Regions from separate parts of the Mesorhizobium sp. WSM4829 genome, predicted to be linked through region 3. Evidence: predicted binding sites of a transcription regulator. Region 3 holds the regulator's gene; each other region holds the start of a gene.
What was found. The regulator HrcA, encoded in region 3, represses chaperone genes, less so after heat shock. The targets are predictions, from matches to a motif close to GTTAGCACTCNCNNNNNGNGAGTGCTAAC.
Positions count from the first base shown of each region.

Region 1: a site for HrcA is predicted at 1,557-1,585, ahead of AC0L17_RS17865 (co-chaperone GroES). Genes of this name have one in related genera too.
Region 2: a site for HrcA is predicted at 1,937-1,965, ahead of AC0L17_RS20925 (co-chaperone GroES). Genes of this name have one in related genera too.

Region 1 is NZ_JBVVQJ010000017.1:71,184-74,455, reverse strand. It holds gene groL (chaperonin GroEL) at 1-1,042, opposite strand, end outside; gene AC0L17_RS17865 (co-chaperone GroES) at 1,143-1,505, opposite strand; gene AC0L17_RS17860 (hypothetical protein) at 1,752-2,024, shown strand; gene AC0L17_RS17855 (DUF1488 family protein) at 2,021-2,287, shown strand; gene AC0L17_RS17850 (hypothetical protein) at 2,610-2,915, opposite strand; gene AC0L17_RS17845 (DUF3168 domain-containing protein) at 3,024-3,272, shown strand, end outside.
Region 2 is NZ_JBVVQJ010000022.1:59,518-62,789, reverse strand. It holds gene groL (chaperonin GroEL) at 1-1,408, opposite strand, end outside; gene AC0L17_RS20925 (co-chaperone GroES) at 1,467-1,784, opposite strand; gene AC0L17_RS20920 (usg protein) at 2,161-2,448, shown strand; gene AC0L17_RS20915 (DUF982 domain-containing protein) at 2,588-2,836, opposite strand; gene AC0L17_RS20910 (hypothetical protein) at 2,966-3,184, opposite strand.
Region 3 is NZ_JBVVQJ010000001.1:146,734-150,005, reverse strand. It holds gene cysK (cysteine synthase A) at 1-917, opposite strand, end outside; gene AC0L17_RS00555 (hypothetical protein) at 1,224-1,421, opposite strand; gene hrcA (heat-inducible transcriptional repressor HrcA) at 1,504-2,619, opposite strand; gene rph (ribonuclease PH) at 2,755-3,272, shown strand, end outside.

The DNA.
Region 1 (3,272 bases), on a different contig from region 3:
GCTGGACACGCGCCTGGATCGTGGCCTTCTCGCCGGCGCCGTCGATGATCGTCGTCGTGTCCTTCTCGATCAGCACGCGCTTGGCGCGGCCTAGCATGTCGATGGTGATGTTTTCGAGCTTGATGCCGAGGTCCTCCGAAATCATCTGGCCGGCGGTGAGCACCGCGATGTCTTCCAGCATAGACTTGCGGCGGTCACCGAAGCCCGGCGCCTTGACGGCCGCAACCTTGAGGCCGCCTCGCAATTTGTTGACGACCAGCGTCGCCAGCGCTTCGCCTTCGACGTCCTCGGAGATGATCAGCAGCGGCTTGCCGCTTTGCACCACGGCTTCGAGGATCGGAAGCATCGCCTGCAGATTGCCGAGCTTCTTTTCATGGATGAGGACGTAAGGGTCCTCCAGCTCGGCGTGCATCTTCTCGGCATTGGTGACGAAATAGGGCGAGAGATAGCCGCGGTCGAACTGCATGCCCTCGACGACGTCGAGTTCGGTGTCGGCGGTCTTGGCTTCCTCGACGGTGATGACCCCGTCATTGCCGACCTTGTCCATCGCCTTGGCGATCATGGCGCCAACGGTGGTGTCGCCATTGGCGGCAATGGTGCCGACCTGCGCGATTTCACCGGAAGATTTGACCTTCTTGGCGCGTGCCTGGATTTCCTTGACGACAGCGGTAACGGCAAGGTCGATGCCGCGCTTGAGGTCCATCGGGTTCATGCCGGCGGCAACGAATTTGGCGCCCTCGCGCAAGATGGAAGCGGCAAGCACCGTGGCGGTGGTGGTGCCGTCGCCGGCAAGGTCGTTGGTCTTCGACGCCACTTCGCGCACCATCTGCGCGCCCATGTTCTCGAATTTGTCGGAAAGCTCGATTTCCTTGGCTACCGCCACCCCGTCCTTGGTGATGCGCGGTGCGCCATAGGCCTTGTCAATGACGACGTTGCGGCCTTTGGGGCCGAGCGTCACCTTGACGGCGTTGTTGAGGATTTCGACGCCACGCAGCATGCGGTCACGCGCATCGGTGGAGAATTTGATTTCCTTGGCAGACATCTTTTTTCCAGTTCGGTTGGTTGCGGCAGGGCGCTGTCAGCACCGCCTGAATCAAAAATTTGGAGCGTCCTTTGCGCGTCCAAGACGCGCGGCGCTCCAATCAGGCGGCCTTCTTGGCAGCCCCGGTCTTCTCGATGATGCCCATCTCGCTCTTGTCGATGATGCCCATCTCGCTCTTGTCGATGATGCCCATGATGTCGGCCTCCTTCATGATCAGAAGGTCCTCTCCGTCAATCTTGACCTCGGTGCCGGACCATTTGCCGAACAGGATGAGGTCGCCGGCCTTGACATCGAGCGCGATCAGCGCGCCGCTTTCGTCACGCGCGCCCGACCCGACGGCGATCACTTCGCCTTCCTGCGGCTTTTCCTTGGCATTGTCGGGGATGATGATGCCGCCCTTGGATTTGGTGTCGCTTTCGGCGCGCCGAATGACGACGCGATCGTGGAGTGGCCGGAATTTCATGGAAACTTCTTTCTGGGGCCGGCTTAGGCGGCCGCTCCCTTCTATAGGCGCGTTGGCACTCGATAGATAGGAGTGCCAAAAAATATTCGTTGGCCGCCGTAAAACATTGAATAGTATTATTTTGCCTTTTCGCTTCAGAAATTTGCTCGATCAAAAATAGGTCAGAATTTGATTTTTCCACATCGAGTGACTATTTTAAGGGAGAAAATCATTTTCATCATTGCAGCCAAAAGGAGGTTTTGATCGATGGCGGAAGTTAGCCAGAACATCATGGAAAAAGCCGAAGCGCGCTTCATGGAGAAGCAGAAGAAAACCGCGGAACGCAATCAGGCAACGGCCGAATATGTTTCAGAGGCCAAGGCCAGGACCATCAAGACGGCAAGATTGCGGGCGTTGCGGCTGGCCAAGGAAGAGGCCGACCGCGCCGCGGAGGCCCTCAATCCCGTCGCCCCCAAGAAAAAGCGGGCGTCGCGGGCGATCAAGAAAGCAGACGTTGCATCAACGGAGGTCAAGTCATGAGCCTGACATTTCCCAATCGAAGCCGGAGCTACGACGAGGCGGGCAAACGCATCCGCTTCGTCGGCCATGACGGCATGTTCCAGATTTCCTTCTCCGTCGCCACGGATGCCATCTCGAAGGCAGAGTCAGGGACACCAACTGCAGAAGCCACCTATCTCGCCGCCTTCGATACGGCTTCCAGCTCCATCCACGACGTCGCCAGGAATGCCTATGACCGGACCCGCAAGAGCATATATGTGCTGACGGCGGCCGATTTTCGTTAAATCCCGAACGTCATCGCGTTCACGGCCAACGCGCCAGATCCGATCCAGGCGCACGAATGTGCCGAGTGAACCTAGCGGCAGGATCAGGGCTTGCTCTCCGCCTTTGCCCGTCGCTTGACATCTCGGCTGTTCAGCCGATCCGACCATCGCGTCTGCATCGCGCGTGTTCATACCAACCAAGACCTGGTGCTTAAGCTCGACGGGCTGGCCGGTGAAGCCATCGAAGACGGTCCAGCTGTGCGGATGCTCCGTGCGCAGTGCGTAGCGGTTTGCCATTCCGGCATCCGTTTCGTTTCCGCCCCCGATCGATGAATGCGATTGGTCAGGCCTGCGTGATGTAGAACACTGCCGCCAGGACAAGGACCGTCCAAACGACGACGAACAGCTTCAAGGCTAGGCCTCCGTATGAAGACAGAACCTCCCGCATGCGGGACACAATGTTCTTAATGCTTTTCGACATGGTCGGCGCCGCCGCAACGACGACTGGCGTCTTGATCCCAAGCTTTCCGAAAACAGGCAGCAGCGATGGCTCGCGCACGAAAACAACCTCGAAGGTCTGGAGAACAAATACTCCATAGCACCGTTTTTCAAACGCCTTGCATGTCAAATGAAAGGTGTGGGTAGCCACCTGAGATCCCCCTGATCTGGCGCAGCAACCTCAACGCGGCTACGCTGCAAGCACGAATCGTTGACGGCACAAAGGCCTGTTCAGCCGCGACGGGCGAGGGAGAATACAATGACCGCGCCGGCTGCCGCGTTGCAGAAGGCCTTGTTCCAGGCGCTGGACGCTGACGGTTCCCTGTCAGCGGCGCTGGGCGGCGCAAAACTATTCGACCATGTCCCGGAAAACATCCCGTTTCCCTATGTGACGTTCGGCCGGACCAGCGTCTATGATTGGGTAACAGGCAGGGAGAAAGACGCCGAGCAGCTTTTCACTCTGCATTTCTGGTCGAAATCCGAGGCCAGGAAAGAAATGCTCAACGTG
Region 2 (3,272 bases), on a different contig from region 3:
GCAGCTTGCCGACGATGATCGAACCTTCCGCACCGGCATTCTCGGCGATCTGGCGCACCGGCTGCTCGATGGCCCGACGCACGATCTCGACGCCGGTCTTCTGGTCGGGATTGTCGACGGCGACATTGTCGAGCGCCTTCGCTGCCCTGAGCAGCGCCACGCCGCCGCCGGGCAGTATGCCTTCCTCGACCGCAGCGCGGGTGGCGTGCATGGCGTCGTCGACGCGGTCCTTGCGCTCCTTGACCTCGACCTCGGTCGAGCCGCCGACGCGGATGACGGCGACGCCGCCGGCGAGCTTGGCCAGCCGCTCCTGCAGCTTCTCGCGGTCATAGTCGGAGGTGGTCTCCTCGATCTGCGCCTTGATCTGGCTGATGCGTGCCTGGATCTCGTCCTTGCGGCCGGCACCGTCGACGATCGTGGTGTTCTCCTTCTCGATCAGCACCTTCTTGGCGCGGCCGAGCATCTCCAGCGTGACGTTTTCGAGCTTGATGCCGAGATCCTCGCTGATTGCCGTGCCGCCGGTCAGTATGGCGATGTCTTCCAGCATCGCCTTGCGGCGGTCACCAAAACCCGGCGCCTTGACGGCGGCAACCTTCAGTCCACCGCGCAGCTTGTTGACGACCAAGGTCGCCAGCGCCTCGCCTTCGACATCCTCGGCGATGATCAGCAGCGGCTTGCTCGATTGCACTGCGGCTTCGAGCACCGGCAGCATGGCCTGCAGGTTGGACAGCTTCTTCTCGTGGATCAGCACATAGGGCTCTTCGAGCTCGACGCGCATCTTGTCCTGGTTGGTGATGAAATAAGGCGAGAGATAGCCGCGATCGAATTGCATGCCCTCGACCACTTCGAGCTCGGTCTCGGCGGTCTTGGCCTCCTCGACCGTGATGACGCCCTCATTGCCGACCTTTTCCATCGCTTCGGCGAGGAAGCGGCCGATCTCGGCATCGCCATTGGCCGAGATGGCGCCGACCTGGGCGATCTCGTCGTTCCTTGTCACCTTGCGGGCATTGGCCTTGAGTTCGGCGACGATGGCGTCGACTGCCTTGTCGATGCCGCGCTTCAGGTCCATCGGGTTCATGCCAGCGGCAACCGCCTTGGCGCCTTCCTGGACGATCGACTGCGCCAGAACGGTCGCGGTCGTCGTGCCGTCGCCGGCGACGTCGCTGGTCTTCGAGGCGACCTCACGCACCATCTGCGCACCCATGTTCTCGAACTTGTCCTCAAGCTCGATTTCCTTGGCGACGGTAACGCCGTCCTTGGTGATGCGCGGGGCGCCGAACGACTTGTCGAGGATGACATTGCGGCCCTTGGGACCGAGCGTCACCTTCACCGCGTCCGCGAGGATGTTGACACCGCGCAACATCTTCTCGCGGGCTTCGGTATGGAATTTCACATCCTTGGCAGCCATTGGATAACTCCTTCAAATAGGCAGCTTTTCGTTGACTGATTGCTTGTTCAGGCCCCGCTCAGGCGGCCTTCTTTTTTATCTGGTCGGTCATTTCAATCACGCCCAGCACATCGCTTTCCTTCATGATGAGCAGGTCCTCGCCGTTGAGCTTGATCTCGGTGCCCGACCATTTGCCGAACAGGATGCGGTCGCCGACCTTGACGTCGAGCGGCTGCAACTGTCCGCTATCGTCGCGCGCGCCGGGACCGGCGGCGATGACCTCGCCTTCCTGCGGCTTCTCCTTGGCTGTGTCAGGAATGATGATGCCGCCCGCGGTCTTCTCGTCGACCTCGATGCGGCGGACCAGGATACGGTCATGCAATGGACGGAACGCCATGTCGTTCTCCTCATGGGACAAACAGATTTTCTTGGACCTCCCTTCGCAGCCGACCAGTGGGTCGGTGCGACGGTGCGCGACCCCTGCTCAGGCATCACGCGCCTATCGAATTAGTCTGCCTATCCAGCCTTTCAAGAGGACGCCGAAAAAATTTTGGCACTCGCCGTTGTCGAGTGCCAACGCACTGTAATAACGCACTGTAATAATGGCGCTATTCCAGGATTTGAAACGACGGATGCGGCTTGAAATCGGGGCGCAACCTTCCGACATCGTCGTCGATCCCGGCACCGTCTGCCAGCGGCCGGAACCGATGGGGAAGCGGAGGCGTTTTTGCATGCGGAGGATGGACGCCCGATCGTTCGGAAAGGAGACGGCCATGGTCGGCAATGAGTTCCAGGTCAGCAACGAATTCCGGCTCCAGATGCAGGGTTTTGGCCTGACGACGGCAGAGATCCATTATCGTCTTCCCGACTATCGGGACCTGCTGCAGCTCTTCATCTGGCAGCAATACGACATCGCCCCGGATTTCCCGACGCTGAAGCATTTCCTCGAATTTTGGGAACGTGAGATCGAGGGTCCGCTGCATTCTGTGCGCGTCGCCCATCACCGTCTGATTCAGCCCTCCGAATGGCGGGCGGTGGACGGCGTCATTACGCTGCAGTGAAATAGAAAAAAGGCGGCGCTTCTCATGAAAGGCGCCGCCTCTGCAGCACAGCGCGTCCGCCCCGGCTTCAGGTTCCCCGGCTTGAGGTTCGCCCGGCTTCAGGATCATTGGCGTTCAGGTGGATTGATGTTCAGGTGGATTAACGTCCCGTGACCAGCAGTCCGGCGGTGCGCGCCGCCTTGACGAAGGCGGTGCGCGCTTCGCGGGCGGTGCGCCAGCCGTCGAGCGCGTCGCGGCAGGCGCGATAGGCTGCGCGCCAGTTGCGGCCGCGCGCCCGGTCCGGCCATTGCTGCATGCATTCGATGGCTTCCCAGCTGCTGGCGACCTTGCGCTCTCCGACGGATTGGAGCTTCAGCGTGATCGGCTCGGAAAATGGGACGTCGTTCATCACTTCCTCCTTTTCTTTTTGAGAATAACAGGAAGGCAGCCCGATCGGCGCCCGACTGACGAGATGGTTCGTATGGCTGCACGCTTCAAGACCTCCCCCGTCTCCCAGTCTGCTTGCCGAAACCCGGCGCTATATGTCGTCGTCCGGCGGTTCGAGAAGCCCGATCAGCGTCGCCACCCTTGCCGACGGCAGCGGGCGGCCCTCGTTGACCAGCGCCTCATCGGCGCCGACCCAGGCAAAGGCCTCGCGCAACTCTTCGATCGTCGCGCCGGTCGAGGCGATGTCGGCGATGACGGCGTCGTCGACCGGGCCCAGCACCGAAATGATGTCGTCGCGTGTCATGGTCATGATGTCCTCCATGCGGCGTGCCGGCGCGACCCTCAAACGTCGGTTGAAACCGGCATTACCAGTACAATCCGGCAACAAAAATTCTGGC
Region 3 (3,272 bases):
ACCACCAGGTTCTTGCCCTCGTTCTCCGGCCGCGAGCCGACGACGATCGCCGCCTGCAGGGCAGCGCCCGACGAGATGCCGACCGGCACGCCTTCGAGACGGGCGACGAGCCGCGCATTGGCGACCGAATCCTCGTTGGAGACCTTGACGATCTCGTCATAGATGGTCGTGTCGAGGATCTTCGGCGCGAAGCCGGCGCCGATGCCCTGGATCTTGTGCGGGCCGGGCTGGCCGCCCGACAGCACCGGCGAGGCTTCCGGCTCGACGGCGACGACATGCACGGAGGGCTTGCGCTGCTTCAGCACCTGGCCGACGCCGGTGATGGTGCCGCCGGTGCCGATGCCGGCGACGAAGATGTCGACTTCGCCACGAGTGTCGTTCCAGATTTCGTCGGCTGTGGTGCGGCGGTGAATTTCCGGATTGGCGGGATTTTCGAACTGCTGCGGAATGATGGCGTCGGGCAGTGTAGCGGCCAACTCGTCGGCCTTGGCGATGGCGCCTTTCATACCTTTCGGCCCTTCGGTCAGCACCAGTTCGGCGCCGAGCAGCGCCAGCATCTTGCGACGTTCGACCGACATGGTTTCCGGCATGGTCAGGATCAGCTTGTAGCCCTTGGCGGCGGCGGCGAAGGCGAGCGCAATGCCGGTGTTGCCCGAGGTTGGCTCGATCAGCGTGGTCCTGCCGGGCGCGATCCTGCCCGATGCCTCCAGCGCCTCGATCATCGAGACGCCGATGCGATCCTTGACCGAGCCGATCGGGTTGAAGAATTCGAGCTTGGCCAGCAGATTGGCGACGACGCCCTTTTCCCCGGCGAACTTGTCGAGCCGCACCAGCGGCGTGTCGCCGATCGTCTCGGTGATCGAATTGTAGATGCGGCCGCGGCCGGGCACAGGCACGGTGGTGGCGGGCTTGTTCATTGGTTTCGCTCCCAAGAGGTCAGATGGGCAAGGGTCAGGCAATCAAGTGAGTCAGGCAACTAAGTCTCGACCAGGCAGGATAAAGCCTTCGGCCGCGCAAGCTAGTCTGCCGTTTGAAAATATCCGACGGGGTCGCATGCTGAATACATCCTCGCCCGCAGGTGACGCGCCAGATGCAACCGCCGCCGTCCTCCGGGCACCGCAACACTTGCCGGTCGGCCCCAGATCGCGTCGCCGGAGACGACGAAGCCGGTCACGAGATCCTCATGCTCGCCGGTCGGCTAGCCGTCCTTGCACCTTTCGGGCTCAGTTCCCGGCGGCGTAGAAATCGTCGTCGAGGCGCTTTTCCAGCGCGACGAGATCGGCCGGCAGCGGCAGGCCCATGGCGCGCATCTCCCCCAGCTTTTCGCGCAACTGCTCCTGCACTTCATGCTGATCCTCGGGCTGGTTGATCATCTGCTCGAGCAACAGGCTGATCTGAGCCTTGAATGATTCCAGCGCCATTTTTTTCTCCTTGAGGTTCCCTTAAGCGTGTCGCGTTGGAAGGATCCCGTGCGACGCGCTTCGGTTTTTTGGGCGACATGCATTATCGCAGCATGCGGGAAATAAGCTGCGCGGTATAGTCGACCATCGGCACGATGCGTGCGTAGTTCAGCCGGGTCGGGCCGATAACGCCGAGCGCGCCGATGACGCGGGCGTCCTTGTCGCGATAGGGCGCCACGACCAGCGACGAGCCCGACAGCGAAAACAGCTTGTTCTCCGAGCCGATGAAGATGCGCACGCCGGAGCCTTCCTCGGCGAGGTCGAGAAGCTGGATCAGCCCGTCCTGCGTCTCCAGATCCTCGAACAAATGCCGCAGCAGCTCGATGTCGGCCTGGGCGGTGACATTTTCCAGCAGGTTGGCGCGACCGCGCACGATGAGACGCGCCGGCAAGCCGCTCTCGGCGCCTGCCCAGACCGCAAGGCCCTTCTCGACCAAATCCTGCGACAGCGTGTCGAGGGCGGCCCTGGTTTCTTCCTTGATGCGGGCGATCTCGACCCGCGCCTCGGCCAGCGTGCGACCGCGGATATGGGCGTTGAGGAAATTCGAGGCTTCGTGCAGTTGCGAGACGGTGATGCCGGCGGGCAGGTCGACGACGCGGTTTTCGACGTCGCCGTTCTGCGACACCAGCACGGCCAGCGCCTTGTTCGGCTCGAGCTGGATGAATTCGATATGTTTGAGCGCCACCTCGTTCTTGGCGGCAAGCACGAGGCCGGCGCCGCGCGACATGCCCGACAGCATCTGGCTCGCCTCGGTGAGCATGTGCTCCAGCGTCGCACCAGAGCCGGAGGCGCGTACCTGCGCCTCGATCGTGCGGCGCTCCTCGTCGGAGAGATCACCAAGCTCCATGAAGGCATCGACGAAGAAGCGCAGGCCGGCCTGGGTCGGCAATCGGCCGGCTGAGATATGCGGCGCGTAGATCAGGCCGAGATGCTCGAGATCGCTCATCACATTGCGGATGGTGGCCGGCGACAGCGAAGACGGCAGGATACGCGACAGGCTGCGCGAGCCGACCGGCTCGCCGTCCTTCAGATAGGAATCGACAATGCGCCGAAAGATGTCGCGCGAGCGCATGTCGAGCGATTGAAGGGCGGGCGATTGAAGCGCGGGGGATTGGAGCGCTGCCGCCGACTGGGAACCGGGATCGACTGCCTTGGTCATTCGAGCCAATTACCTCCGGCCCAAGGATATAGACATCGGCCGCGCCCGCGCAACTGGTCCATTTTCCTTTGCGCCTCTCGTCGCGTGCGGCTACAAGCCGGCCACGACTCCTAAAACGACAAGAAAGAAGCCTGAATGCGCCCTTCCAAACGCCAGTTCGACGAAATGCGCGCCATCTCCTTTGAGCGCGGCGTCTCCAAGCACGCGGAAGGCTCGTGCCTGGTGAAGTTCGGCGACACCCACGTGCTTTGCACCGCCAGCCTCGAGGAAAAGGTGCCGGGCTGGATGCGCAATTCCGGCAAGGGCTGGGTGACGGCGGAATACGGCATGCTGCCGCGCTCGACCGGCGAGCGCATGCGCCGCGAGGCTTCGGCTGGCAAGCAAGGCGGCCGCACGCTGGAAATCCAGAGGCTGATCGGCCGTTCGCTGCGCGCTGTGGTCGATCTGCAGGCGCTGGGCGAGCAGCAGATCACCGTCGACTGCGACGTGATCCAGGCCGATGGCGGCACGCGCACCGCCTCGATCACCGGCGGCTGGGTGGCGCTTTACGACTGCCTGCGCTGGATGGAAGCCCGGCAGATGGCCAGCGTCGCCAAGGTGCTGAAGGACCATGTCGCGGCTATCTCCTGCGGCATCCACGACGGCCAGCCGGT